Regions from separate parts of the Nocardioides marinquilinus genome, predicted to be linked through region 2. Evidence: predicted binding sites of a transcription regulator. Region 2 holds the regulator's gene; the other holds the start of a gene.
What was found. Region 2 encodes HrcA, which represses chaperone genes, less so after heat shock. Its sites were predicted from a motif close to TTGGCACTCGNNNNNNNCGAGTGCCAA; they were not measured.
Positions count from the first base shown of each region.

Region 1 (14,088 bases), on a different contig from region 2:
CACCCCGCCCTGCGGCAGCCGCGCGCTGAGGCTCAGCCGCCCGGTGCGCACCTTCGACGCCAGCGCGCGGGCGCCGTCGTCGTAGCCGGCCACGAACTCCTCGGTGCCGAGCGCGCGCATCCGGTCCATGTCCTGCTCGACGCGGCGGTGGTCGAGGGTGAAGTACTGCGAGGCGGCGCGCTGCGCGGCCACCACGGCCTGGCCGGCGGACCCACGCTGCCAGTCGCCGACGCCGACGTCGGCCGGGCGCAGCGGCTCGACCGCCGTCGCGTCGCGCCGGTCGAGGACGAGCACCACCGTGGTCGCGCTGACCAGCCCGAGCAGGACGACGAGCAGCACGGGCAGCAGCCAGCCGCCCCGGCGTCCGGGAGCGGCATCGCCGTCGTCGGGGCTCGCCCCAGCCATGAACCGCCCTCCCCTCGTCCGGCGCTCACCCTCGCACGCGGGGGCCGGGGCCGGGCCAAAACGACGCCGACCCGTCAGACATGTCTGACGGGTCGGCGCGGTTGCCGGGCGGGAGAGGTCAGTGACCGTGGCCGTGGCCGTGACCGGCCGCGTCGTCCTCGTCCTCGGGCTTGTCGACGATCAGGGTCTCGGTCGTCAGCAGCATCGCGGCGATGGAGGTCGCGTTGATGAGCGCGGAGCGAGTGACCTTGACCGGGTCGAGCACGCCCTGGGCGACCAGGTCGCCGTACTCCTCGGTCGCGGCGTTGTAGCCCTGACCGACGCCGAGCTCGCGCACCTTGGTGGTGACGACGTAGCCGTTGACGCCCCCGTTCTCGGCGATCCAGCGCAGCGGCTCGTCGAGCGCCTTGCGGACGACGCGGACGCCGACCGCCTCGTCACCGGTGTGGCCGAGGTCGCCGTCGAGCGCGGAGGCGGCGTGGACGAGCGACGAGCCGCCGCCGGCCACGATGCCCTCCTCGATGGCCGCGCGGGTCGCCGAGACGGCGTCCTCGATGCGGTGCTTCTTCTCCTTCAGCTCGACCTCGGTGGCCGCGCCGACCTTGACGACGCACACGCCGCCGGCCAGCTTGGCGAGCCGCTCCTGCAGCTTCTCGCGGTCCCAGTCGGAGTCGGTGTTCTCGATCTCGGCGCGGATCTGGTCGACCCGGCCCTGGACGGCGGCCTTGTCGCCACCGCCGTCGACGATGGTGGTCTCGTCCTTGGTGACCACGATGCGGCGGGCGGTGCCGAGCACCTCGAGGCCGACCTGGTCGAGCTTGAGGCCGACCTCGGGGGCCACGACCTGCGCGCCCGTGAGGGTCGCGATGTCGTCCATCATCGCCTTGCGGCGGTCGCCGAAGGCCGGGCTCTTGACCGCGACGGCGTTGAACGTGCCGCGGATCTTGTTCACGACCAGGGTCGAGAGCGCCTCGCCGTCGACGTCCTCGGCGAGGATGAACAGCGGCTTGCTGCCGGCGGCGATGACCTTCTCGAGCAGCGGCAGCAGCTCGGCGACCGAGGAGATCTTGCCCTGGTGCAGCAGGATCTGCGGGTCGTCGAGCACGGCCTCCATGCGCTCGGGGTCGGAGACGAAGTACTGGCTGAGGTAGCCCTTGTCGAACTGCATGCCCTCGGTGAACTCGAGGTCGGTGCCCATCGAGCTGGACTCCTCGACGGTGATGACACCGTCCTTGCCGACCTTGTCGAAGGCCTCGGCGAGCAGCTCGCCGATGTGGGCGTCGCGGCTGGAGATGGTGGCGACGGCAGTCATGTCCTCGACCGACTCGACGTCGCGGGCGGCCTCGAGCAGGGCGTTGCTGACGGCCTCGGCGGCGGCGTCCATGCCGCGCTTCATGGCCATCGGGTTGGCGCCGGCGGCGACGGCGCGCAGGCCGCCGTGCACCATCGCCTGGGCGAGCACGGTGGCGGTGGTGGTGCCGTCACCGGCGACGTCGTTGGTCTTGGTGGCGACCTCCTTCGTCAGCTGCGCGCCGAGGTTCTCGAACGGGTCGTCGAGCTCGACCTCACGGGCGACGGTGACGCCGTCGTTGGTGATGGTCGGCGCGCCCCACTTCTTGTCGAGGACGACGTAGCGGCCCTTGGGGCCGAGGGTCACCTTGACGGTGTTGGCGAGGACGTCGACGCCGCGCTCGAGGGAGCGTCGGGCGTTCTCGTCGAACTCCAGGATCTTGGGCATGCGGTGGTGGCTCCTAGCTCAGGTGTTGCTCGGGTGGCTCGGGTGTGGCTCGGGTGTTGCTCGGGTGGCCCGGTGGGGGTCAGGTGAAAACGGGTCCGGGTCGTGTGCCCGACGGCGGTCGTGGGACCGGTCGGGGGCACACGACCCGGAGGGGACGAGCAGTCGTCAGGAGACGACGGCGAGCACGTCGCGCGCGGAGAGGATGAGGTACTCCTCGCCGGCGTACTTGACCTCGGTGCCGCCGTACTTGCTGTAGATGACCTTGTCGCCGACCGCGACGTCGAGCGGGACGCGGTTGCCGTTGTCGTCGACGCGGCCCGGGCCGAGCGCGAGGACCTCGCCCTCCTGGGGCTTCTCCTTCGCGGTGTCCGGGATGACCAGGCCGGAGGCCGTGGTCTGCTCGGCGTCGAGCGGCTTGACGACGATGCGGTCCTCGAGAGGCTTGATGTTGACCGACACTCTTGATCGACCTTCTCTGTTCGATGGGTACGGGGTTCGAGTGACCGGCACGTACGCCGTCGCGGGGGTCGCACCTCGCCGGTCTGCGCTGGCACCCTCGCATCGAGAGTGCCAACTCGAAACTAGCACTCCCCCGAGACGAGTGCCAGCGCACCCCGGTCGGGACGCCGCGCACCGGCTGCGAGGATCGGGCCCGTGGACCTCGACGCCTTCCGCTGGCTGCTGACCGACGACGGGCAGGCGCTGCTGACCCGCGCCGGCGAGCAGGTCGAGCAGGCCGAGCAGGTCGGTGGCGACGAGCTGGCCGTGCAGACCGAGCTGCGGCGTCACGCCGAGCCGGCGCAGGTGGCGGTGGCGCTCACCCAGGTCGGGCTGCGGCGCCGGGCGGCGGCCAAGTTCGGGCCGAGCGCGGCGCGGATGTACTTCACCCACGACGGGCTCGAGCAGGCGACGCGGCTGCCGGTGGCCCGCCACCGGGCCGGGCGGCTGGACGCCTTCGGGGCCGGGACGCTGATCGACCTCGGCTGCGGCATCGGCGGCGACCTGGTGGCGGCGGCCGAGGCGGGCCTCACCTGCGCCGGGGTCGACCTCGACCCGGTACGCGTCGAGGTCGCCCGCGCCAACCTCGCCGCCCTCGGCCTGCCGGGGGCGGTCTCGGTGGCCGACGCCACCCGCCTCGACACCTCGCCCTTCGACGTCGCCTTCGCCGACCCCGCGCGCCGCAGCGCCCGGGGCCGCACCTTCCGCGTCGACGACTGGACGCCGTCCTGGTCGTTCGTCGAGTCCCTGCTGCGCCGCGACGCCTGCGTGAAGACCGCGCCCGGCGTCCCCCACTCGCTGCTGCCCGAGGGGGTCGAGGCGGAGTGGGTCAGCGACCACGGCGAGGTCAAGGAGGCGGCGCTGTGGTCGGGGCGGCTGGCCTCGGCCCGCCGCCGCGCCACCGTGATCGGCGACGGCGGGCTGGCCACCCTCACCGAGGACGACGACCCCGGGCTGTCGCCGAGCAGCGCAGACGGCGTCGCGGTGCGGGAGGTCGGCGCGTTCCTCTACGAGCCCGACGGCGCCGTCATCCGCGCCGGCCTGGTGACCGCCGTGGCCGCGGGGGTGCAGGGCGGGCTGGTCGACGAGCACCTCGCCTACGTCACCTCCGACGCCTCGTTCCGCACCCCGTTCGCCCGCGGCTACCGGGTGCTCGAGACGCTCCCCTACCGCGAGAAGCAGCTGCGCGCGGCGCTGCGCGAGCGTGGGGTCGGCCGGCTGACCATCAAGAAGCGCGGGGTCGACGTCGTCCCGGACCAGCTGCGCAAGCGCCTCGACCTGCGCGGCGACGCCGAGGCCACGATCGTGCTCACCCGCGCCGCCGGCCACGGCACGGCGCTGCTCGTCGACCCGTTCTGAGCCGTCCTGGCCGACGGTGGTCGAGGTGCGAGGCCGGTCATGGCCGAGCCTCGAGACACGCCGACGCGGACGGCGGCACGACGGCTGGGCCCTTCGACGGGCTCAGGGTCCGTGCGGGGGCGCTGGCCTCGGAGGGCCGGGGGTCTCGAGGCTCGTCGCCAGGGCTCCTCGCACCTCGACCATCGTCGGCTCACGATGGTCGAGGTGCGAGGCCGGCCACGGCCGAGCCTCGAGACCCCGCAGGGAACACGCGGACGTCAGGCGTCGCCGAGCGCCTCGCGCTCGGCGCCGATGGTGGTGTCGTCGCCGTGGCCGGTGTGCACGACGGTCTCGTCGGGCAGGGCGAACAGCTTCTCGCGGATCGAGGCCTCGATGACGTCCTCGTCGGAGAAGGAGCGGCCGGTGGCGCCGGGTCCGCCCTGGAACAGGGTGTCGCCGGTGAAGACCGCGCCGAGGTCGTGCACGTAGAAGCAGACGGCGCCGGGCGCGTGGCCGGGCGTGTGCAGCACCTTCACCGACGCGCCGGCGACCTTGATGCTCAGCCCGTCCTCGAGGTCGGCGTCCCACAGCCAGTCGGTGTGGGTGAGCTCCCACAGCGGCTTGTCGTCGGGGTGCAGCAGCACCGGGGCCGACGTCGCCTCGCGCAGCGCCGGCGCCACGCGGCAGTGGTCGTCGTGGGCGTGGGTCAGCAGGATCGCCTTCACCTGGCGGCCGGCGACGACGCGCAGGATGGCGTCGACGTCGTGGGGCGCGTCGATGACGACGCACTCCTCGTCATCGCCGACGACCCAGACGTTGTTGTCGACGTCGTGGGTCTCGCCGTCGAGGCTGAAGGTGCCGCTGACCACCGCGTGGTCGACCCGCAGCGCCATCAGAGCACGACCACGGAGCGCAGCACGTCGCCGTGGTGCATCTTCTCGAACGACGCCTCGACGTCGCCGATGCCGATCTCCTCGGTGACGAACGCGTCGAGGTCGAGGCGGCCCTGCCGGTAGAGGTCGACCAGCATCGGGAAGTCGCGGGTGGGCAGGCAGTCGCCGTACCAGCTGGACTTCAGCGAGCCGCCGCGCCCGAAGACCTCCTGCAGCGGCAGGTCGGGCAGCCTCATCTCGGGGGTCGGCACGCCGACGAGGACGACGGTGCCGGCGAGGTCGCGGGCGTAGAACGCCTGCTTCCACGTCTCGGGGCGGCCGACGGCGTCCACGACGACGTCGGCGCCCTCGGCGCCCTCGTAGACCTCGCCGCAGATGCGCTTGATCTCCTCGACCGGGTCGGTGGACGACGAGTCGACGGTGTGGGTGGCGCCGAGCCGCTCGGCGGCGGCGAGCTTCTTCGGGTCGATGTCGACGGCGATGATCGGGCTGGCGCCGGCCAGCGCGGCACCGGCGACCGCCGCGACGCCCACGCCGCCGCAGCCGATGACGGCGATGGAGCGGCCGCGGGTGATGGCGCCGGTGTTGATGGCGGCGCCGAGGCCGGCCATGACGCCGCAGCCGAGCAGGCCGACGGCGGCCGGGCGGGCCTCGGGGTCGACCTTGGTGCACTGGCCGGCGGCGACGAGGGTCTTCTCGGCGAACGCGCCGATGCCGAGCGCCGGGCTCAGCTCGGTGCCGTCCTCGAGGGTCATCTTCTGCGTGGCGTTGTGGGTGTTGAAGCAGTACTGCAGCTCGCCGCGCTTGCAGGCGCGGCACTCGCCGCACACCGCGCGCCAGTTGAGCACCACGAAGTCGCCCGGCTCGACGCCGGTGACGTCGGGGCCCACGGCCTCGACGACGCCCGCGGCCTCGTGGCCGAGCAGGAACGGGAAGTCGTCGGCGATGCCGCCCTCGCGGTAGTGCAGGTCGGTGTGGCAGACCCCGCAGGCCTGCACCTTCACCAGCGCCTCCCCCGGACCGGGGTCGGGCACGTTGATGGTGACCAGCTCGACGGGGGCCCCCTTCGCCTTGGCGACGACGGCCTGGACCTGCTGCATGGGCGCTCCTGGTGCGGTGGGACGACGGGGTGCGGTCCCCATGCAACCGCATGGCCCCGCCGCGGTGACAGGCCCCCTTCGAGGGGTGGCCCCGCGCGACTACCTCACCGTTGGGTCCACTTCCCCGCCCGTGCACGGGCGGGGAAGTGCGTCCGCCGGTGAGGTAGTCGGCTCGGACACCGGCAGGCACGGCGGGCGGGGCGGGCGGGGCGACGCGTGCCCGGGGCGGGTCAGCGGCGTCCGAAAACCTGCACCGCCCACCACGTGCCGTGGGCGCGGACGCCGGCGACGCCGAGCAGCCGGTAGCCGGGGTGCAGCAGGTTGGCGCGGTGGCCCGGCGAGCGCAGCCACGCGCGGACGACGGCGTCGCCCCCGGCGGGGTTGAACGCCACGTTCTCGGCCGCCGCGCGCAGGCCGCACCGGCGGGCGACCGCACCGAGGTCGCTGTGCGTGAGGGTGCGGGTGCGCGCCATCCGGGCGGCCTGCGCCCGCGCCGCACGGCGCAGGCACCGGTCACCGCGGAACGGGGTGCGGTCGTGGGCGCGGCGGGCGGCCTGCGTGGCCGACCAGACGTCGTCCACGTAGCGCGCCTGCGCGCTCACCGGTGCCGGAGCCGGCGTCGGCGCGGGCGCGGCGGGCGCGGGGGCGGTCAGGGACAGAGGGAGCGACGCGAGGACGACGGCCAGGGCGAGGCGGGTCCGCGAGCGTCGGGGGGAACGCTGCATGGACGAGGAACCTAGGACGACCCGGCCGTCCGGGCCAAGACCGTCAGCGGGTGAGCGTGCGCCGCACGCCGGCGACCAGCGCCGCGGCGTACCGCGCCCGACCGGCCGGACGACGCATCACGCGCGCCTCCCGGGCCGAGCGCATGTTGCCCAGCTCGACCATCGCGACGGGCACGTCGGAGAGGTTGAGCGTGCCGAGGTCGCCGCGCACGTCGAGCCCGTCGCCGCCGGCGACGTAGGTGGCGTAGCGGAAGCCCTCGGCGCGCAGCGCGCGTCGCAGCGTGAGGCCGAACCGCCGCGAGGGCCGGTAGACGTCGTGGGTCCACGGCCCGCGGTCGGGCGGCACGATGACGTGGAAGCCGCGGGCGCCGGCGGCGTAGGAGCCGTCGGCGTGCACGCTCAGCTTGAGGTCGGCGTCGATGCGGTTGCCGGCGCGGCCGCGGACGTCGACGCACGGCCCCCAGCGGCGCAGGGAGTTGGTGTCGCGGGTCAGCACCACCCGCGCACCGAGCCGGCGCAGGTCGCGGGCGACGAGCCGCGTGACCTGCCAGACGAACGTCGCCTCGGGGTAGCCGCCGTCGGTCGAGGTGCCGGTGGTGTTGCACGGCTTGGTGAACCCGCCTGCCGGCACCGGGCGGTTGACCTGCTCCGGGAAGTTGCGGTTGCCGAGCTGGTGGCCGGGGTCGAGCACGACCACGCGGCCGGCCAGCGGGCCGGCGTCCGGCTCGGTGTCGGCGGACGGCGGCGGCAGCGTGCGGGCGCTCGTCGGCGTGGACGTCGGCGGCTCGGGCCGCGGCTCGTCAGCCGTCTGCCCGCCGGCGCACCCGGCGAGCAGCAGCGCGAACGGCACGAGCGCCGCGACCCACCGGCGGCTCACTCGTAGCCCAGCACCTCGTGGCGCCGCTCGGCCCAGGCCAGCGCCGAGGCGATCGCGTCGTCGATCGACAGCTCGGAGCGCCAGTCCATCAGGCGGGCGGCGCGGTCGACGTTGGCGAAGGCGCCGACGGCGTCACCGGGCCGCGGCGGGCCCTCGGCGAGCGGCACCTCGCCGCCGAAGACGCGCTCGAAGGCGGCGACCAGCTCGCGCACGGTCACGCCCTCGCCGGTGCCGATGTTGATGATCGTGCTGGGCGCGTCGACCTCGGCGAGCACGTCGTCGAACCGCTCGACCGCGCGCACGTGGGCCCGCGCGAGGTCCCACACGTGCACGTAGTCGCGGATGCCGGTGCCGTCGCGGGTGGGGTGCTCGGTGCCGGTGATGGTGAAGGCGTCCTTCTGGCCCCGCGCGGCGAGCACCAGCTGGCCGAGCACGTGCGAAGGCTCCTTGACGTAGATGCCCGACTCGAGGTCGGGGTCGGAGCCGATCGGGTTGAAGTAGCGGAGGACGATCGCCCGCAGGTCGCTGGCCGCCGCGAGGTCGGTCAGCACCTGCTCCATCATCCGCTTGGTGCGGGCGTAGGGCGAGGGCGGGTCGAGGGCGTCGTCCTCGGTGACCTCGAAGCCGTCCTTGGTGGCGTAGAGGCTCGCCGAGCTCGAGAACAGCACACGGTGCAGGCCGAGCGCGGTGAGCTCGTCGAAGAGCTCGAGCGACTTGGCGACGTTGTCGCGGTAGTACTCGTAGGGCTTCTCGACCGACTCCGGGACGACGATGCGCGCGGCCATGTGGATGGTGGCGTCGAGGTCGGGGTGCTCCTCGGCGATGCGGCGCAGCAGCGCCCGGTCGGCGATGTCGCCCTCGTAGAAGATCCGATCTTTCACGAACGCGAGCGGGCCGCTCAGCAGCGAGTCGAGGATGACGGGCACGTGGCCCGCCTCCTCCAGTGCCTTGGCCGTGATCGAGCCGATGTAGCCGGCGCCGCCGGTGACGAGGACCTTCATGGCCGGGAGGCTAGCCCTCGCGGCGGGCGCGGGCCGAAAGGACGCCCCGGCCCACGGCGGTCACGCGGTGGGCGCGGCCGGGAGCGGCGCCGGCACGAGCAGGCTCCCCCGCGCGTGCAGGAACGGCCGCTCGAGCGTGCGGTAGCTGACGGCGGCCAGGACGGCGGTGACCGCGGCCGCGAGCAGCATCTCGACCCCGGGCGGCAGGTCGGCCCCACTGGCGCGGATCGCGGCCAGCGGCGCGAGGTGCCAGAGGTAGGCGCTGTAGCTGGCGCGACCGAGGGCGGTGAGGCCCGGCAGCGCGAGGACCACGCCGAGCGCTCCCCCACCGCGGGTGCCGCGCGCGATCAGCACGAGGGCCGCGGTCCCGCCGACGGCCAGGCTCGCCAGCGGGCGGTCGTCGGCGAGGACGACCCAGGCGACCAGGCCGGCGACGGCGAGCGCGGCGGCGGCGTCCAGGACGGCCCCGGTCGTGCGGCCGGCGCGCACGGACGGCGGCCACGCCACGAGCACCAGGGCGAGGGCCGACCCGGCCAGCAGCAGCGCCACCCAGCCGAGGCCGAGCCCGACCGGTGGCCGGACCAGGGTGCCGGCGCCGAGGACGACGGCGAGCGCGGCGGTGGCCGCCGCCACCCGGCCCGGGCCGAGGCCCCGACGGCGCAGCGCGAGCAGCGGCCAGGGCCAGGCGGCGTAGCAGCCGACCACGACCGCGACCGGGGCGAGCAGGTCGAGCACGGCGCGGTCGAGGGTCTGCGGCCAGGCCAGCCCGATCAGCGCCGAGCCGAGCAGCAGCCCGAGCAGCGCGGGCGCGAGCCGGTTGGCGCGCCGCACCCAGAAGTCGCGCACCTGCCCGCTCAGGGGCACGTCGGCCACCAGCGCCGTCGAGCGCCACAGCACCGAGGTGACCACGAACCCGCTCAGCACGAACAGGACGTCGACGCCCACGTGCCCGCCGCCCCCGAGCCCGGTCGTCGGTTCGAGCCAGGCCAACGCCAGCACCGCCAGCACCGCGAGCGCGCGGACGCCGTCGAGGTGGTCGATCCGGCCGCTCGGGCTCACACCTCGAGGCTAGGCCCGCCCGCCCCCGCCGTCCCCGGATTTCGGCAGGACGGGACATCGGTCACGGGGTCCGAGGACCTCCGGTGGTCTCGGGGCTCGTCGCCAGGGCTCCTCGCACCTCGACCATCGTCAGGTCCGACCCGACCCCGCGGACCCTGAGCTTGTCGAAGGGCACCCACACGCGAACCTTCGCGTGCAGGGCCGATGGTTTCGACGACGCTCGTTCCTCGCTGCTCAACCACCGGAGTCGGCCTCACGGTGGTCGAGGTGCGAGGCCGGCCACGGCCGAGCCTCGAGACCGCGCATGGTCGACGCGAACGCACCAGCACGGACCCTGAGCCTGTCGAAGGGCACCCACACGCGAACCTCCCCGTGGACGGCCGGTGGTTTCGACGACGCTCGTTCCTCGCTGCTCAACCACCGGAGTTGACGTCTGCGCGAGGCCGTCGTCGAGACCGCGCACGGTCAACGCCGAGGTTCCCGTGGAGGGCCCTTCGACAAGCTCAGGGTCCGTGTGCGGGCGATGGCCTCGGAGGGCCAGAGGTCTCGAGGCTCGTCGCCGGGGCTCCTCGCTTCTCGACCATCGTGGGGTGCGTCAGGCGTGGGCCTCGGCGACGAGGTCCAGGAGGTAGCGGCCGTAGCCGCTCTTGGCGAGGCTCTCGCCGAGGGCGGTGAGCTGGGTGTCGTCGATGAAGCCCATGCGCCAGGCGACCTCCTCGGGGGCGCCGACCTTGGTGCCCTGGCGGGCCTCGATGGCGCGCACGAAGTTGCCGGCGTCGTTGAGGTCGTCGAAGGTGCCGGTGTCGAGCCAGGCCGAGCCGCGCGGCAGCACCTCGACCTGCAGCCGGCCCTCCTCGAGATAGAGCCGGTTGAGGTCGGTGATCTCCAGCTCGCCGCGCGGCGACGGCTTCAGGCTCTTGGCCTTCTCGACGACGTCGCCGCCGTAGAAGTACAGCCCCGGCACGGCGTACGAGCTGCGCGGGTGCTCCGGCTTCTCCTCCAGCGAGACCGCGCGGAAGTCGGCGTCGAACTCCACCACGCCGTACGCCGTCGGGTCGGCCACGCGGTAGCCGAAGACGGCCGCGCCGTCGAGGTCGGCGAAGCGCCGCAGCCGGGTGCCGAGGCCGGCGCCGTGGAAGATGTTGTCGCCGAGCACCAGGCCCACCTGGCCGCCGTCGACGTGGCCCTCGCCGATCAGGAACGCCTGTGCGAGCCCGTCGGGCGAGGGCTGGACGGCGTAGCTCACCTCGATGCCGAAGCGCGACCCGTCGCCGAGCAGCCGCACGAACTGGTCGGCCTCGTGGGGCGTGGTGATGACCAGCACCTCGCGGATGCCGGCGAGCATCAGCGTCGAGAGCGGGTAGTGGATCATCGGCTTGTCGTAGACCGGCATGAGCTGCTTGCTCACCGCGTGGGTGATCGGGTGCAGCCGGCTGCCGGTGCCCCCGGCGAGGATGATGCCGCGCATGGCGGCAGCATGCCGCACGGCCGCCCCCTGCGAGGATGGGGCCGTGCCAGCCGCCCCCGTCGCCCTCATCACGGGCATCACCGGCCAGGACGGGCTCTACCTCGCCGAGCTGCTGCTGGGCAAGGGCTACGAGGTGCACGGCGTCATCCGCGGCCAGAACAACCCCAAGCGCGACCTGGTGAGCCGGCTGCTGCCCGACGTCACCCTCCACCACGGCGACCTCACCGACATGTCGAGCCTGATCCGGGCGCTGCGCGAGTCGGACCCCGACGAGGTCTACAACCTCGGCGCCGTCTCGTTCGTGGCCTACTCGTGGGAGCAGGCGGCGCTCACCACCGACGTCACCGCCAAGGGCGTGCTCAACATGCTGGAGGCGCTGCGGCTGCACACCGGCGACGACCCCGGCCGGGTGCGCTTCTACCAGGCGTCGAGCTCGGAGATGTTCGGCCAGGTGCAGGAGAGCCCGCAGCACGAGCGCACCCTGCTGTGGCCGCGCTCGCCGTACGGCGTGGCGAAGGTCTTCGGCCACCACATGACCATCAACTACCGCGAGTCCTACGGCCTGCACGCCTCGTCGGGGATCCTGTTCAACCACGAGTCGCCGCGCCGCGGACCCGAGTTCGTGACCCGCAAGATCAGCCGTGCGGTCGCGCGCATCCACCTCGGCCTGCAGAGCGAGCTGGTGCTCGGCAACCTCGACGCCGAGCGCGACTGGGGCTTCGCCGGCGACTACGTCGAGGCGATGTGGCTGATGCTGCAGCAGCCCACGGGCGACGACTTCGTGGTCGCCACCGGCGAGACCCGCTCGGTGCGCGACTTCGTGCGCGCCGCCTTCGCGCACGTCGGTGTCGACGACTGGCAGCGCCACGTGCGCCAGGACGAGCGGTTCATGCGGCCGGCCGAGGTCGACCGGCTGGTCGGTGACGCCTCGAAGGCCCGCGAGGTGCTCGGCTGGAAGCCCCGCGTCGGCTTCGACGAGCTGGTGCGGCTGATGGTGGAGGCCGACGTCGAGGCCACCCGCTCCGGCTGGTGACCCGGTGAGCTGCGAGTGACCCCGTGACCCGCGCGTTCGTCACCGGCGTCGGCGGCCAGGACGGCGGCTACCTGGCCGAGGCGCTGCTGGCGCGCGGGGACGACGTCCACGCGCTGGTGCTTCACGCCGAGCGCGACGCGCCGCTGCCGGACGGCGTCCAGCGCCACGTCGGCGACGTGACCGACGTCGAGGCGACGCGGCGGCTGCTGCTCGACCTCGCGCCCGACGAGGTCTACAACCTGGCCGCCATCAGCTCGGTCGCGCACTCGTGGGAGTGGCCCGACCTCGCGGCGCTGGTGAACGGGACGGCGGCCGTGGCGCTGCTCGAGTCGGCCCACCAGCTGCAGCGCACCGGTCACGCGGTGCGGTTCGTGCAGGCCTCGAGCGCGGAGGTCTTCGGCCAGCCCGACACCTCGCCGCAGGACGAGTCGACGCCGGTGCGCCCGGTGAACCCCTACGGCGCCGCCAAGGCCTACGCCCACCTGATGACCGGCGTCTACCGCCACCGCGGCCTGCACGCCTCGAGCCTGGTGCTCTACAACCACGAGTCGCCGCGGCGTCCGGCGCACTTCGTGACCCGCAAGATCACCCGCGGCGTCGCCGAGATCGCCACCGGACGACGCGACCGCCTCTGGCTCGGCAACCTCGACGCCCGCCGTGACTGGGGCTGGGCCCCCGACTACGTCGCCGCGATGGTCGCGGCCGCCGGGGCGGAGGCGCCGGACGACTACGTGGTCGCCACCGGCGAGGCGCACGCGGTGCGCGACCTCGTGGCGACGGCGTTCGCGCACGTGGGCATCGACGACTGGGAGCCCCTGGTCGCGGTCGACCCCGACCTCATCCGCCCCGCCGACGCCGCGCTGCTCGTGGGCGACGCGTCGCGGGCCCGCGAGCGGCTCGGCTGGCGGCCGACGGCCACGTTCGAGCAGGTCGTGGCGCGCATGGTCGACGCCGACCTCGGGGCCGACGGTCGCGCCGAGCCCGCCTAGGGTGACGCCGTGCAGCGCATCCTGGTCACCGGCGGCGCCGGCTTCATCGGCTCCAACTTCGTCCACCACCTCGTCGACCACACCGACGCGGTGGTCACCGTGCTCGACAAGCTCACCTACGCGGCGTCCACCGACGCGCTCGAGGGACTGCCCGAGGGGCGGGTCTCGCTGGTGGTGGGCGACGTCGCCGACCAGCCGCTGGTGCACGAGCTCGTGGGCCGACACGACGCCGTCGTCCACTTCGCGGCCGAGTCGCACAACGACAACTCGCTCACCGAGCCGGGGCCGTTCATCCAGACCAACATCGTCGGCACGTTCTGCCTGCTCGAGGCGGCGCGGCAGCACGGCGTCCGGCTGCACCACGTCTCGACCGACGAGGTCTACGGCGACCTCGAGCTCGACGACCCGCAGCGGTTCACCGAGCACACGCCCTACAACCCGAGCAGCCCCTACAGCGCCGCGAAGGCCGGCTCCGACCACCTGGTGCGGGCGTGGGTGCGCTCGTTCGGCGTGACGGCCACCATCAGCAACTGCTCGAACAACTACGGGCCGTGGCAGCACGTCGAGAAGTTCATCCCGCGCCAGATCACCAACGTGCTCGACGGCGACCGGCCCAAGGTCTACGGCACCGGCACCAACGTGCGCGACTGGATCCACGCCGCCGACCACTCCGCCGCGGTGTGGACGATCCTCGAGCGCGGCCGCATCGGCGAGACCTACCTCATCGGCGCCGACGGCGAGAAGAACAACCTCGAGGTCGTCCGGCTGATCCTCGAGCAGCTCGGCCGCCCTGCCGACGACTACGACCTCGTCACCGACCGCGCCGGCCACGACCTGCGCTACGCCATCGACTCCACCAAGCTGCGCGACGAGCTGGGGTGGACGCCGTCCTACCGCGACTTCGAGGCCGGCCTGGCCGCGACCGTCGAGTGGTACCGCGACCACGAGGCCTGGTGGCGGCCGC
Region 1 covers NZ_BAABKG010000002.1:870,787-884,874, reverse strand. Annotated here, with positions in the region: gene ABEA04_RS10285 (hypothetical protein) at 1-405, opposite strand, end outside; gene groL (chaperonin GroEL) at 524-2,143, opposite strand; gene groES (co-chaperone GroES) at 2,309-2,602, opposite strand; gene ABEA04_RS10270 (class I SAM-dependent methyltransferase) at 2,798-4,000, shown strand; gene ABEA04_RS10265 (MBL fold metallo-hydrolase) at 4,258-4,872, opposite strand; gene ABEA04_RS10260 (S-(hydroxymethyl)mycothiol dehydrogenase) at 4,872-5,972, opposite strand; gene ABEA04_RS10255 (CAP domain-containing protein) at 6,203-6,697, opposite strand; gene ABEA04_RS10250 (N-acetylmuramoyl-L-alanine amidase) at 6,741-7,574, opposite strand; gene galE (UDP-glucose 4-epimerase GalE) at 7,571-8,575, opposite strand; gene ABEA04_RS10240 (acyltransferase family protein) at 8,636-9,634, opposite strand; gene rfbA (glucose-1-phosphate thymidylyltransferase RfbA) at 10,230-11,102, opposite strand; gene gmd (GDP-mannose 4,6-dehydratase) at 11,146-12,135, shown strand; gene ABEA04_RS10225 (GDP-mannose 4,6-dehydratase) at 12,159-13,124, shown strand; gene rfbB (dTDP-glucose 4,6-dehydratase) at 13,134-14,088, shown strand, end outside.
Region 1: the regulator HrcA is predicted to act here: its motif matches at 2,725-2,751, upstream of groES (co-chaperone GroES).

Region 2 (14,088 bases):
ACGATCGCGACCAGCACCGCCACCACGCCGCCGACCACCGAGTAGATGAGCATCGAGAGGTGGAAGTTCAGTCCGTTGACCGCGTGGCGGCGCACGAACGGGGACTGTCCACCGCGCAGCACCAGCACGGCCAGCGGCGCGAGGAAGGCCAACGCGACGAACGCGCAGACGATCGCGCCCCAGTGCGCGGCGCCGGCCCAGGTGCGGTCCTCGCTGCTGGGGACGCCGCCGGGCAGGCCGCCACCGGCGGGGTAGACGGGCGGTGGGGGATAGCTGCTCACGGCCCCGACCCTACGGCGGGAGCGGTGGCCGGCGCGGGACCTGCCGCTCAGCCGGCCGTGACGAAGTCGATGAGCTCCTCCACGCGGCCGAGCAGCGCCGGCTCGAGGTCGGCGAACGACCCGACCCGGCCGAGGATGCGCTGCCAGGCGCGGGCGATGTCGGCCTGGTCGTCGTGCGGCCAGCCGAGGGCCTGGCAGATGCCGCGCTTCCACTCGATGCTGCGCGGCACGTCGGGCCACCGCTCGAGGCCGAGCCGGGCGGGCTTCACCGCGGCCCACACGTCGACGAAGGGGTGCCCGACGACCAGCACGCCCGGGCCCGCGACGGCGTCGGCGACCCGCTGCTCCTTCGACCCGGGCACCAGGTGGTCGACCAGGACGCCGGCGCGCCGGTGCTCGGCGGGTCCGAATTCGGCGAGCACCTCGGGCAGGTGGTCGACGCCGTCGAGCAGCTCGACGACGACGCCCTCGACCCGCAGGTCGTCGCCCCAGACCCGCTCGACCAGCTCGGCGTCGTGACGGCCCTCGACGAAGATCCGGCCGGCCCGGGCCACGCGGGCGCGGTGGTCGGCGACGGCGACCGAGCCGGACGCCGTCCGCGTGGGTGTCGCCGGCCGGCGCACGCGCACGGGCGCCACCAGCACCACCGGGCGGCCCTCAAGCAGGAAGCCGGGGCCGAGCGGGAAGGTGCGGCGGCGGCCGTGGCGGTCCTCGAGCGTGAGGGTGTGCAGGTCGCGGTCGACGGCGACGATCTCGCCGACGATGTCGGTCATGACCTCCTCGACGACCGCGCCGAGCTCGGCGGGCGCCTCGACGGCGCGACCCCGCTGGGGGGCGCGCCAGTCACCGGCCAGGACGTCGGTGCCGTAGCGATCCACCCCGTAACGCTAGAGGCGCGTGGGGCCTGTGGGAGTCAGGACTCGCCGTCGTCGTCTGCGCTCTCGTCGCTCTCGTCGCTCTCGTCGGGCGGCGGGGTCTGCACGCCCTCCTCGGCCTGCTTGCCGTCGGAGAGCAGGTCGCCGGCGTCCTCGCCGGGCTCGAGACCCTCGGCGAGCGGGTTGTCCTCGCCGGGCTGCAGGTCCTCGGGCAGCTGCTCGTCGTCGATGGCCTCGGGGGCCGGGGTCTCGCTCTCGGACTCGCTCATGGCGCGACGCTACCGACGCCCGCGTGAGGTGCGCCTCGCCTCCGCGGGTGCGGTGCGCCGGGGGCGGAGGGGTCGGAGGGGTCGGACGGGTCAGATGAGCGGCAGCCGCTTCTGGCTGCGCGGCAGCTGCTCGTAGCCGCGGCGGACGGCGTCGGCCAGGTGCTGGCGCGGGAAGGGCCACTCGGCGGCGTCCAGAGCCTCGGAGAGGGGGACGCCGCGTCCGGCGAGGTCGCGGATCGTCTCGGCCACGACCCCGATGTCGTTGCGCTGCTGCTCGAGGAAGTCGCGGTTGACCACGGCACCGTGGCCGGGCACCACGGCGGTGCTCGTCGTGGTGAGGCCGAGCACGGTGTCGAGGCTGAGCGGCCACTCCAGCGGGAAGCAGTCATCGCCGAAGCCGGGGGTGGCCTCCCGGGCGGCCGACTCCTCGACGAGGTCGCCGGCCAGGACGACGTCGGCGTCCGGCACGCGCACCACGAGGTCGCCCGCGGTGTGGGCGCGGCCGGGGTGCACCAGCTCGACGAGCCGGTCGCCGAGGTCGACGACGACCGCGGAGGAGAAGACGGTCTCGGGCACGACCGGCTCGGTCTCGATGACCTCGGCGGCGTGCTCGAGGTCGGCCGGGTCGTCGCTGGCGCGGTAGAGCTCCTTGACCCGCTCGACCGCCGCCGCCATGTTCGCCGCGGCCGTCTCGTGGGCGCGCACCGGCACCTCGCCGTAGGCGGTGCGCACGGTGCCGTTGCCCAGGCAGTGGTCGAAGTGCTCGTGGGTGTTGACGACCTCGACGACGTCACCGGCGCCGAGGCGGCGCACCTGCTCGACGACGTCGCGCGCCGCCCGGGCCGAGGCGTGGGTGTCGACCACCATGAGCCCCCGCGCGCCACCGACGAGGGTGACGTTGACGTCGAACCACTCCTGGCGCGCGACCCAGACCCGGTCGGCGATCTCGACGAACTCGGCTGCGCTCACGCCCCGACTCTAGGAGCGGGGGCTCCCGCCCCCGCGACCGGACGTCGGTCGGCCCGGGCAGGTCAGCCCGGCGGGTCCGCCCAGAAGGTCAGCAGAGGCCGGCGTGCAGGTGGTGGCGCAGCAGGTCTCCGAGGTCGTCGGGGGTGGCGGCGTCGTGGGCGAAGGAGATCGGGCGCACGTGGGAGCCGTCGGGGTCGACCCACTGCACCTCGACGCCGCCGGTCGACAGGCCGCTCAGCGCCACGCCGATGACCCGCGAGACCGCGGTGCCGGTGGCGGTGGCGACGGCCCGGCGCAGCTCGTCCTGGTGGCAGCGGTTGGCGTGCTCGACCGAGCGCTGCAGGTAACCGGGGTTGAGCACGAGCGCGGTGTCGGCGAAGTCCTCGACCGGCACGCGGTGGGGGACGGCGTCCGGGTGACCGGTGACGGGGGTGAGCACGACGAGGTCGACCACGAGGACGACGCCCTCACGGGTCTCGTCGCAGCACTCGCACCGCTCGCGCCCGCGGGCCTCGAGGCGCCCGCCGAGGGTCAGCGTGAGGGCCCGCTCGGCCGAGCCGGGGGCGCCCAGTCCGCTCTCGAGCGTCAGCAGCGCGCGGCGACGGCGGACGGCGGCGTCGACGAGCCGGGTGCCGGAGGGGCAGGAGAACGTGGGCACGCCCGCGAGGTCCTGCATGCCGAGCTCGCCCGCGCCGTCGGGGCCGCGCAGGTCGGCCAGCACGTCGTCCACGCCGTCGACGACGAGGTTCACCGCCTCGGGGCAGGCCAGGATGCTGCGGGCGGTGGCGGCCGGGGAGGCCGTCGCCAGGTCGGGTCCGAGCGTGGTCATCGTGGCTCCTGCACGTCGCAAGTCAACGAGTCGATCGAGTAAGGCGAGCCTAACCTATGTTTTGGTGCGGCGGGAACCGGGTCGCCGGGGGTCGGCGCTAGACTTGGCACTCCTTACACGTGAGTGCCAGCGACGCCGTCCGGCGGCGCGACGGACCGGCCGTTCGGAGGTGGGCTGTGCAGGAGGAGCGACGGCTCGCCGTGCTGCGGGCGATCGTCGAGGACTACGTGTCCACCGAGGAGCCGGTCGGCTCCAAGGCACTGGTCGAGCGACACGGCCTCAACGTCTCGCCCGCCACGGTGCGCAACGACATGGCGGCGCTGGAGGACGAGGGCTACCTCACCCAGCCGCACACCAGCGCCGGCCGGGTGCCCACCGACAAGGGCTACCGCCTCTTCGTCGACCGCCTCACCACGGTCAAGCCGATGAGCACGGCCGAGAAGCGCGCGATCGCCACCTTCCTCGACGGCGCCGTCGACCTCGACGACGTCGTGAGCCGCTCGGTGCGGCTGCTCTCGCAGCTGACCCGGCAGGTCGCGGTGGTGCAGTACCCGACGCTCTCGCGCTCGACGGTGCGCCACGTCGAGGTGGTCGCACTGGCGCCCGAGCGGCTGCTCGTCGTCCTGATCCTCTCGACCGGGCGGGTCGAGCAGCGGGTGGTCGAGCTGGCCGCGCCGCTGGACGACGACGAGCTCGCCCGGCTGCGCTCGACCCTGAACCAGGCGGCCACCGGCGAGGTGATCGCCGACGCCACCACCGCCCTGCGCGCGCTCGCCGACGACGGCCGCGCGCCCGAGAGGGCGGTGGCCGCCACGCTCGTCGAGGCGATGAGCGACCACCGCTCCGACGAGCGGGTGGCCGTCGGCGGCGCGGCCAACCTGGCCCGCTACGGCGACAGCTTCGACACCGCCGTCCGCCCGCTGCTGGAGGCGCTCGAGGAGCACGTGGTGCTGCTGCGGCTGATGGGCGAGGCCGGCTCGGCCGGCACCGTCACGGTGCGCATCGGCGCCGAGGGCCCCTACACCGAGCTGGCGGCCACCAGCGTCGTCACCACCGGCTACGGCCCCCACGACGACGCGCTCGCCACCCTCGGCATCGTCGGCCCCACCCGCATGGACTACCCGGGCACGATGGCAGCGGTGCGCGCGGTGGCCCGCTACGTCTCCCGCATCCTCGACGAGGCCTGACCGCCTCCCCTCCCGAGCACTCCCGCGCAACCCATCCAGACTCTGCTGAGACCGGCGAAGGAAACCCTTGAGCGACTTGTACGACACCCTCGGCGTGCCGCGCGACGCGGACACCGAGGCGATCAAGAAGGCCTACCGGCGCCTGGCGCGCCAGCTGCACCCCGACGTCAACCCCGACCCCGAGACCCAGGAGCGGTTCAAGGAGGTCTCGCACGCCTACGAGGTGCTCTCCGACCCGCAGAAGCGGGCGGCGTACGACCGCGGCGGCGACCCCTTCGGCGGCCAGGCCGGGTTCGGCCAGGGGGCCGGGTTCTCCTTCACCGACATCATGGACGCCTTCTTCGGCGGCGCCGGGCCGGGCGCGGGTGCCGGCCGGGGTCCGCGGTCGCGGGTGCGACGCGGCCAGGACGCGCTCATCCGCATCGAGATCGACCTCGCCGAGGCGGCGTTCGGCGTCTCGCGCGAGCTGAAGGTCGACACCGCCGTCGTCTGCACCGCGTGCGGCGGCGACGGCGCGGCGCCCGGCAGCACCCCTGTTCCCTGCGAGACCTGCCGCGGCCAGGGCGAGGTGGCCCACGTGCAGCGCTCGTTCCTCGGCGAGGTGCGCACGCTGCGGGCCTGCGCCGCCTGCCGCGGCTTCGGCACGATCATCCCCGAGCCGTGCCGCGAGTGCTCCGGCGACGGACGGGTGCGCTCGCGCCGCACGCTGACGGTCAAGATCCCCGCGGGGGTCGACACCGGCACCCGGGTGCAGCTGGCCGAGCAGGGCGAGGTCGGACCCGGTGGCGGGCCCGCCGGCGACCTCTACGTCGAGATCCAGGTCGCGCCCCACGAGACGTTCTCGCGGCAGGGCAACGACCTGCACGCGACGGTCACGGTGCCGATGACCGCCGCCGCCCTCGGGACGACGCTCAGCCTGCCGACCCTCGAGGCCGACGTCGTCGACGACGACCGCCGCGAGGACACCGAGGTCGAGCTCGGCTTCGAGCTCGAGATCGAGGCCGGCACGCAGTCGGGCACCGAGCGGATCCTGCGTGGACGCGGCGTCCCCGGCCTGCGCGGCGGGCGCGGCGACCTGGTGGTCACCGTGGTCGTCGAGACCCCGACCCGCCTCGACGCCCGCCAGGAGGAGCTGCTGCGCGAGCTGGCCAAGGCGCGCGACGAGGAGCGCCCCGACGGTCTCGGCAAGACGCAGCAGAAGTCGGTCTTCGGTCGGCTGTTCGGGCACTGAGGTCGCGCACGTGTCGCTCCCGGTGCACCTCGTGGCGTCGCTGGACGGCGTCGCGACCGGTGCGGACGTCGTCGTCGAGGGCGACGAGGCGCACCACGCCGTCGTCGTGCGCCGGCTGCGGGTCGGTGAGCGCGTCGCGCTGACCGACGGCGTCGGCGGCTGGGCGGTCGGCGCCGTCGCCGCGGCCGCGAAGCGGTCGATGACGGTGACCGTGGACGACGTCGCCCACCGCCCGGCGCCCGAGCCGGCCGTCACCGTCGTCCAGGCGCTGCCGAAGGGCGACCGGGGCGAGCTCGCCGTCGAGGTGCTGACCGAGGTCGGCGTCGCGACCGTCGTGCCGTGGGCCGCCGCGCGGTCGGTGGCGGTGTGGCGGGGCGAGCGCGCCGACAAGTCGCTGGCGAAGTGGCGCGCGACCGCCCGCGAGGCCGCCAAGCAGGCCCGCCGCGCCTGGCACCCCGAGGTGGCGCCCCTCGCCGACACCGCCGCGGTGACGGCGCTGGTGGCCGAGGCCGACCTCGCCGTCGTCCTGCACGAGGACGCCACCACGCCGCTCGGCTCGCTCGAGGTGCCGTCGTCCGGCCGCGTGGTCGTCGTCGTCGGCCCCGAGGGCGGCCTGACCGACGACGAGGTCGCCACCCTCACCGCCGCCGGCGGGCACGTCGTCCGGCTGGGCGACGAGGTCCTCCGCACCTCCACCGCCGGCGTCGCCGCCGTCGCGGCGATGCTGTCGCGCACGGGGCGGTGGGGCTGAGGTCGGGCCGGGGCAGCGGTGCGTGAGCCACGGTTCCCGACGTCGGGACGGTGGCTGGGGCACCGCCCACCGGGGTCGAGCCGGGCGGCGGTGTGTGGGCCACGGTTCCGGGCGACGGGACGGTGGCTGGGGCACCGCTCATCGGGGCCGGGCCGGGCGGAGGTGTATGGGCCACGGTTCCGGGCGACGGGACGGTGGCTGGGACACCGCCCACCGGGTCGAGACGGGACAGCGGTGTGCGAGTGACCGATCGGCGGCCCGGAACGGTCACCAGCTCACCGCCGCCCAGGGTCGGGCCGGGGCGGCGGTGCGTCAGTGACCGGATGGCGGCCCGGAACGGTAACGAGCTCACCGCCGCCCAGGGTCAGACGGGCGCAGCGGTGCCTCAGTTTCCGAATCTCGGCCCGGAACGGTCACCAGCTCACCGCCGCCCCGACCCGAGCCGGAGCGACGACGATTCTCAGCCCGCCGTCTCCTGCGCCACCGTCTCCCGCACCACGTCGGCCGGGGTGATGCCGCGCGAGCGCAAGGTCCGCGAGGTCGAGGGGTGGTCGGCGGTCTGGTGGAGCGTGCGGTCGCCGTCCTCGATGGCGTACGAGCGGCGGGTGAAGGCCTTGGTGCCGGGGCGGGTCACCTTGGGCAGGCACCGGAAGTCCGCGTCGAGGCGGGTGGGCGTGATGGTGGTGTTCACGTAGCCGCGCAGGTTGTTCCAGAACTTCAGGTGCGGGTTCTGCGGGAACCACGGGTGGCTGCCGGTCGGCTCGTCGGCGCCGTCGCCGCCCGAGGTGATCGAGGAGCACACCAGCTCGGTGCCGATCGAGGGGCCGTCGGGGTCGGCGAAGTCCTGCTTGATCTCGCTGGCCCAGTGGGCGTGCACGTCGCCGGTGAGGACGACGGGGTTGCGCACGCGGGCGTCGAGCCAACCCTGCGTGATCCGCTCGCGGGAGGCGACGTAGCCGTCCCAGGAGTCCATCGAGGTCACGGTCGCCGGGCCGGCGTCGTTGTCGCGCTGGGAGAAGAAGACCTGCTGGCCGAGCACGTCCCAGCGTGCGGTCGACTCGCGGAACCCGTCAAGCAGCCACTGCTCCTGCTCGGCGCCGGTGATGGTGCGCGCCGGGTCGGAGGCCTCGGGGCAGTCGTCGTAGCCGTCGCCGCAGGCCTGGTCGTCGCGGAACTGGCGGGTGTCGAGCATGTGGAACGTCGCCAGCTGCCCCCACCGCACCCGGCGGTAGAGCTGCATGTCGATGCCGACCGGCACCGACGTCCGGCGCAGCGGCATGTTCTCGTAGTAGGCGCGGAACGCGGCCACCCGGCGCTGCAGGAAGCCGGGCACCGACTCGGGGTTCTCCGGCGTCTCGTCGGCCCAGTTGTTGTCGAGCTCGTGGTCGTCCCAGACCACCAGCCACGGCGCGACGGCGTGCGCCTCCTGCAGGTCGGCGTCGGTCTTGTACTGCGCGTGCCGCTGGCGGTAGCCGGCCAGCGTGGTGGTCTCGGGGCCGCGGTGGTCGCGCACGTTGCCGGTGGGGGAGACGTAGTCGTCGCGCTTGTACTCGTACTGGTAGTCGCCCAGGTGCAGCACCAGGTCGGGGTGGTCCTCGGCCAGCCGCCGGTAGGCGGTGAAGAAGCCGTGCTCGAACTGCGAGCACGAGACGAACGACATCGCCAGGGACGCCGGCAGCGTGCCCGGTTCCGGCGCGGTGAGCGCGCGCCCGGAGCGCGAGACCCAGCGGCCCACGCGGAAGCGGTAGAAGTACTCGCGGCCCGGCGCGAGCCCCGCGACCTCGACGTGGACGGCGTGCGCCGAGCGGGGCTCGGCGCGCACGGTGCCGCGCTTGACCACCAGCCGGAACCGCTCGTCGACGGCGACCTCCCAGCGCACCTCCTGGCGCCGCGACGGCATGCCACCGAGGCCGTCGTCGGCGAGCGGCCGCGGCGCGAGCCGGGTCCAGATGACGAAGCCGTCGGGGGAGGGGTCGCCGGAGGCGACACCGAGGGTGAAGGGGTCGCGGCGTAGCGGCGCGGCCGCGGCGGTGGCGCGCTGGTCGGCGAGGCCGGTGACGGCGGCGGTGCCGAGGCCGCCGGCGACGGCGGTGGTGGCGAGGACGGTGCGGCGGGTGGTCGGGGCCGAGAGGGGGGTCCGAGAGGTCATGCCGTCCAGCCAGCCGCGCCCGGACGACGTCCAGGTGAACGCCGCGGTGAACAGTGGGCGTCGGGATCGGTCAGCCGGCCAGCAGCGCCTCGACCCGCGCCGTCTCCTCGGCCAGCTCGTCACGCTCGCGGCGGGTGAGGGGCCGGAGGGTGCTCATGACCTCGACGCGGCCCTCGGTCACGACCCACAGCCCGACGACCCACCCGTCGGCCAGCAGCGTGCTCGGCACCCGGCCGCCCGGCAGCGGCGCCCACCCGCTGCGCGCGGAGGGCTCGGTGACGCGGTCGCGGTCGGCGTGGCTGAGCCACACGTTGTCGTAGGTGCCGAGCAGCCGCACCGGGGCGGGCTCGCCGGCGTCGGCCACCTCGCCGCCGGGGACGTCGTACAGCGCCCGGCCGCGCTCGTCCTCGTGCCGCTCCAGCTCGCCGGCGGCGTGCATCGCGGTGAGCACCGGGCCGAGCCGGGTCACGCCCGACCACGCGGTGACGTCGGCGGCGCGGGCCGGGCCGAAGGCGGTGAGGTAGCGGCGGACGACGTCCTCGACCGGCGGCGCGTCGAGCGGGAGCCCGGTCCACCGGGCGGCGTGGTCGTAGACGACGGCGCCCGAGCCGCCCCACGTGCCGCGCGGCGGCAGCTGCACCAGCGGCGCGGCCGAGCGGGCGAGCTGGCCGAGCTGCACGGCGGTGTAGGCCGGGAACCGCGGGGCCAGCGCCTCGCCGATCGCCTTCTGCGGCAGCGGCCCGCCGGCGAGGACGTCGTCCAGCGCGGCCAGGAACGCCGCCCGGTCGACCTCGCGCACCGACCCGAGGACCTGGCTCGACCCGATCTCGCGCTCGTGCACGCTCGCCGTCCAGGCCCGCAGCCCGACGTCGCGCGCGCCGAGCAGGTGCACCGTGCCGCGCATGGTCAGCAGCCGCACCAGGCTGCGGTCCTCGAGGCCGCGGGTGACCTCGTGGGGGTCGAACGGGTCGAGCCGGGCGGCGAGGGAGAGGAACGGGGGCAGGTTGTCCTGCGCCTGCAGGCCGACGAGGTGGCGGCACTCGTCGAGCACGGTGGCGCTGCGGCGCTCGAGCAGGTGCTGGCGCCGCAGCAGGGTGCGGTTGAGCTGCCGGGCGGTGATCCTCACCCGATCGTGAACGCGCGGGTGTCCTCGTAGGGGCCGGGACCCTCGGTGCCGCCGGTGGGGTCGTCGGTCTGCGCGTGCAGCACGTAGTCGCCCGGCGGCAGCGACGAGACGTCGAGCTCGGCCTCCCAGGGGTAGAGCCTGTCGATCCAGCCGTCGGCGGTGGTGAAGTCGCGCAGCACCTCCTTGCCGTCGGCGTCGGTGACGAAGAACGGCACGGTGGCCTCGAACGAGCTGGCGACACCCTGGATCTCGAGTGTGCCGTCGTCGACGACCGTGCCCTCCTCGGGGAGGTCGAGGTTGACCAGCGAGAGCACCTCGAGCTGCTGACCGGCCTTCATGCCGTCGCCGGTGGGCTGGCCGAACAGGTCGACGGGGTCGCCGTTGGCCAGCTGCACCCGCACCGGCTCGCGGGTGCCCGCGACGCCCTGCAGCGTGTAGACCAGCGACTGCACGGCGGTCGCGGCGTCGTCGGGGGACAGGCCCTTGCCGGCCTGGGTCAGCGACTCCTCGCCGAGGGTGACCACGATGGCGCCGTCGGCCTGCTCGACGCGTGCCACGTCGACCCCGTCGAGCAGCGTGCCGTAGTCGGGGTCGAAGGCGTCGCCCGCGACGAGCAGCGCGGCGGCCTCGGTCATCGCGTCGTCACCGGTGAGCGGGTGGAACTCGCGGTAGAGCCGCTGGCCCGTCGGGCTGTCGCCGGTGAAGTAGACGGGCACCGTCTCGGCCTCCTCGGCGGGCTCGGACGTCGCCTCGGTGGGCTCGCTCGACGGCTCGCCGGTCTCGCCCGCGTCGCTCGTCGCGGACTCGGACGGCGCGTCGTCGCTCGCCGACGGGATGGCGGCCGGGTCGTCGGCCCGGTCGCCCGAGGTGGGCTCGGGGTCGTCGTCGCCGCAGCCGGCGAGCAGCGAGGTCGCGAGCAGGGCGGCGGTCGCGAGGCCCGCGGCACGGGTGAGGGGGGTCATGGCTCCATCCTTGTGGGGGTCGAGGTCTGATCCAGGCTCATTCGACGGTGATGGTGCGCGTGTCGACGTCGGAGCCGCGGCCCTCCGCGCCGCCGGTCGGGTCGTCGGTCTGGCAGCGGAAGGTGTAGCGACCGGGCGCGACGCCGTCGAGGTCGACGCGTAGCCGCCACGGGTTCATGGTGCTGTCGAGCAGTCCGCCGGCGATGGCCGCGCCCGACCACACGTCCTCGCCGTCGGCGTCGAGCAGCTGGCAGAACACCGTGCCCTCGAAGCCGTTTGCGCGGCCGCGGGCGGTGAAGTCGTCGTCGTAGACGAAGTCCTCCCCGGGATCGCTGATGCTCATGTGCGACAGGACGTCGAGCTCGGGCGCGCGCTCGATCGGCGGGATGGTGATGCCGATGTCGTCGGCGTACTGCAGCTGCACGGTCAGGTCCGACCCGGTGGCGCCCTGCAGCGTGTAGACCAGCTGCTGCCGGGCCAGCTCGTCGTCCACGGGGGTGTCGCCGTCGACCAGGACGACGAAGCGGCCGTCCTCCTCGCTGAACGACAGCAGCGAGCCCTCGGGCCACAGCGTGCGGTAGTCGGGGTCGGTGGGCTCGCTCATCAACAGCTCGAGGGGGTCGGCGGCCGGCTCGAAGTACCGGTAGAGCACCTCGGCAGGGGCGTCGGGACCGTCGGGGCCGTCGCCGACGTAGTAGACCGGCGTGGTGCCGGCGGGCTGGCCGGGCTCGGGCGCGACCGACCGCGACGGGTCGCCGCTCGGTGAGAGGCCGGCGGCGGGGGGTCCGGACGCCGTGGTCGACGCCGTGGTCGACGCAGGGGTCGATGCCGACGTGGCCGGGTCCGCGGCCTCATCGAGGCCGTCGTCGGTGCCGGACGTCGTCACCACCGCGACGACGACCGCCGCGGCGGCCGCGGCGGCGAGCACCCCGCCGCCCGCGACCAGCCAGCCCCGGCGGCGCGACGTCACGGCGGACGTCGTCCGGGTGCGCTCGCGGATCTCGCCGAGCCGGTCGGCGGGCTCGACGCGCGAGACGGCGTCGTCGAGCAGGCGACGCAGGTCGTCGTCGGGGTCGTGGCTCACAGGTCCGCTCCGTCCAGGTGGGCGCGCAGCGCGGCGGCGCCGCGGGAGGCGTGCGACTTCACCGCGCCCCGGCTGATGCCCAGGGTGTCGGCGATGTCGGCTTCCGAGAGGTCGAGGTAGTAGCGCAGCGCGAGCACCTCGCGCTGCCGCTGGGGGAGCGCCCGCAGGGCGTCGAGCACCTGCTCGCGGCGGTCGCGGGCGAGGACGTCGGCGTCGGCCGGGACGTCGGGCTCGAGCGGACGCTCGCGCGCCGCGTGGCGCTCGACGACGCCGCGGTGGCGCAGCACCGAGCGGGACCGGTTGACGACGGTCTGGCGCAGGTAGGCGGCCGCCTTGTCGGGGTCGCGGAGCCGGTTCCAGTGGCCGTGCATGGCCACGAACGCGTCCTGCACCACCTCCTCGGCCGTGCCGACGTCGCGCACCAGCAGCACCGAGAGCCGCACCAGGCGGCGCCAGTGGGCGGCGTAGAGCGCCTCGACGGCGGCGTCGGCGTCCCAGGCGCGGCTCGCCTCGGCCGGCCCCTCGGCCGGGACGGCCGAGAGGTGGCTGCGTGCGCGGCCGCGCGTCACGGGCGCCTCGAGAACCGCATGGATGGTCACGCTAGTGCGACGCGCACCCCGGTCCCGGGGTTTACCGTGTCGGCGTGGCTAATGCTCCCGAGTGCCTGTTCTGCCGGATCGTGGCGGGCGACGTCCCCGCCGAGGTGCTGCACACGACCGAGCGCACCGTCGCCTTCCGCGATGTCAGCCCGCAGGCGCCGCTGCACGCCCTGGTCGTGCCACGTGACCACTACGAGAACGCCGCCGCCCTCGCCGCGGGCGACCCCGAGACGTCGGCCGAGCTGGTGCGCACCGCCGCGGCGGTGGCGGTCGCCGCCGGGCACGACGACTACCGCCTGGTGTTCAACACCGGCGCGGGCGCCGGCCAGAGCGTCTTCCACGCCCACCTGCACGTGCTCGCCGGCCGCGACCTCGCCTGGCCGCCGGGCTGACCCGGGGTCGTCACCACCCGCGCCGCCGTGGGCGACGGGTCGCGCGGACGCTCAGCCCCAGGCGTAGAACAGCCGCATCACGGCGAAGACGACCGGCAGGCCGAAGACGACCAGCAGCACCCAGGCGGTGATGCGGTGCAGCGGCTTGGTGCCGTCGAGGCTGCCGGCGAAGTCGAGCAGCGCGCCGTCGGGCACGTGGTGGGTCAGACCCATGCCGCGGGCGTGCTCGGGCAGGTGCTGGCCGGGGAACCAGTACGGCGGCGCGTCGTCGTCCGGGTCGACGTCCTCGTCGAACTCGTCGCGCCACTCGTCCTGTCGCACGCTCCCACCGTACGGCCTCGAAGTCGCTGGGAGTGGTCGGAACGCTCACGTAGCATGGAATCTGCACCAGAACTTCGTCGCACCGAAAGGCCGCCCGCACCGGGCACTGATGACCGAACCGAACACCGGCACCCGCGCAGCCGCCCGTCAGACCCGCGTGAACCGCGATCCCGGCGGCTCGGGTGACCTGCAGACCCGCCACACCGTGATCGTCCCCAACAGCATCGACATGGTCAGCCTCCTCGGGCCGGGCGACGAGCACCTCGCCCTCATCGAGAAGAGCTTCGAGGCCGAGGTGCACGTACGCGGCAACCGCATCACGCTGCGCGGCGAGCCGGGCGAGGTGGCGCTGGCCGAGCGGCTGCTCGACGAGCTCGTCACCATCATCCGCACCGGTCAGGGCGTCACCACCGAGACCGTCGAGCGGGTGCTGCAGATGCTGCGCGCCGAGACCACCGAGCGCCCCGCCGACGTGCTCTCGCTCAACATCCTGAGCAATCGCGGCCGCTCGATCCGGCCCAAGACGCTCAACCAGAAGCGCTACGTCGACTCCATCGACAAGCACACCATCACCTTCGGCATCGGCCCCGCCGGCACCGGCAAGACCTACCTGGCGATGGCCAAGGCGGTGCAGGCGCTGCAGGCCAAGCAGGTCAACCGCATCATCCTCACCCGCCCCGCCGTCGAGGCCGGCGAGAGCCTCGGCTTCCTGCCGGGCACGCTGAGCGAGAAGATCGACCCCTACCTGCGCCCGCTCTACGACGCGCTGCACGACATGATCGACCCCGAGACGATCCCCAAGCTGCTCGCCGCCGGCACCATCGAGGTGGCGCCTCTGGCCTACATGCGCGGCCGCTCGCTCAACGACTCCTTCATCATCCTCGACGAGGCGCAGAACACCTCGCCGGAGCAGATGAAGATGTTCCTCACCCGGCTCGGGTTCGGCTCGAAGATCGTCGTCACCGGCGACGTCACGCAGGTCGACCTGCCCAGCGGCACCAAGAGCGGCCTGCGCGTCATCCAGGACATCCTCGACGAGGTCGACGACATCTCCTTCCAGCGC
Region 2 covers NZ_BAABKG010000007.1:58,645-72,732, reverse strand. Annotated here, with positions in the region: gene ABEA04_RS21545 (DUF4870 domain-containing protein) at 1-281, opposite strand, end outside; gene ABEA04_RS21540 (DUF3097 domain-containing protein) at 329-1,159, opposite strand; gene ABEA04_RS21535 (hypothetical protein) at 1,195-1,425, opposite strand; gene ABEA04_RS21530 (MBL fold metallo-hydrolase) at 1,516-2,394, opposite strand; gene ABEA04_RS21525 (hypothetical protein) at 2,483-3,223, opposite strand; gene hrcA (heat-inducible transcriptional repressor HrcA) at 3,400-4,410, shown strand; gene dnaJ (molecular chaperone DnaJ) at 4,478-5,641, shown strand; gene ABEA04_RS21510 (16S rRNA (uracil(1498)-N(3))-methyltransferase) at 5,652-6,392, shown strand; gene ABEA04_RS21505 (alkaline phosphatase D family protein) at 6,853-8,541, opposite strand; gene ABEA04_RS21500 (winged helix DNA-binding domain-containing protein) at 8,612-9,667, opposite strand; gene ABEA04_RS21495 (Gmad2 immunoglobulin-like domain-containing protein) at 9,664-10,629, opposite strand; gene ABEA04_RS21490 (Gmad2 immunoglobulin-like domain-containing protein) at 10,667-11,713, opposite strand; gene ABEA04_RS21485 (SigE family RNA polymerase sigma factor) at 11,710-12,282, opposite strand; gene ABEA04_RS21480 (HIT domain-containing protein) at 12,357-12,704, shown strand; gene ABEA04_RS21475 (hypothetical protein) at 12,756-13,025, opposite strand; gene ABEA04_RS21470 (PhoH family protein) at 13,135-14,088, shown strand, end outside.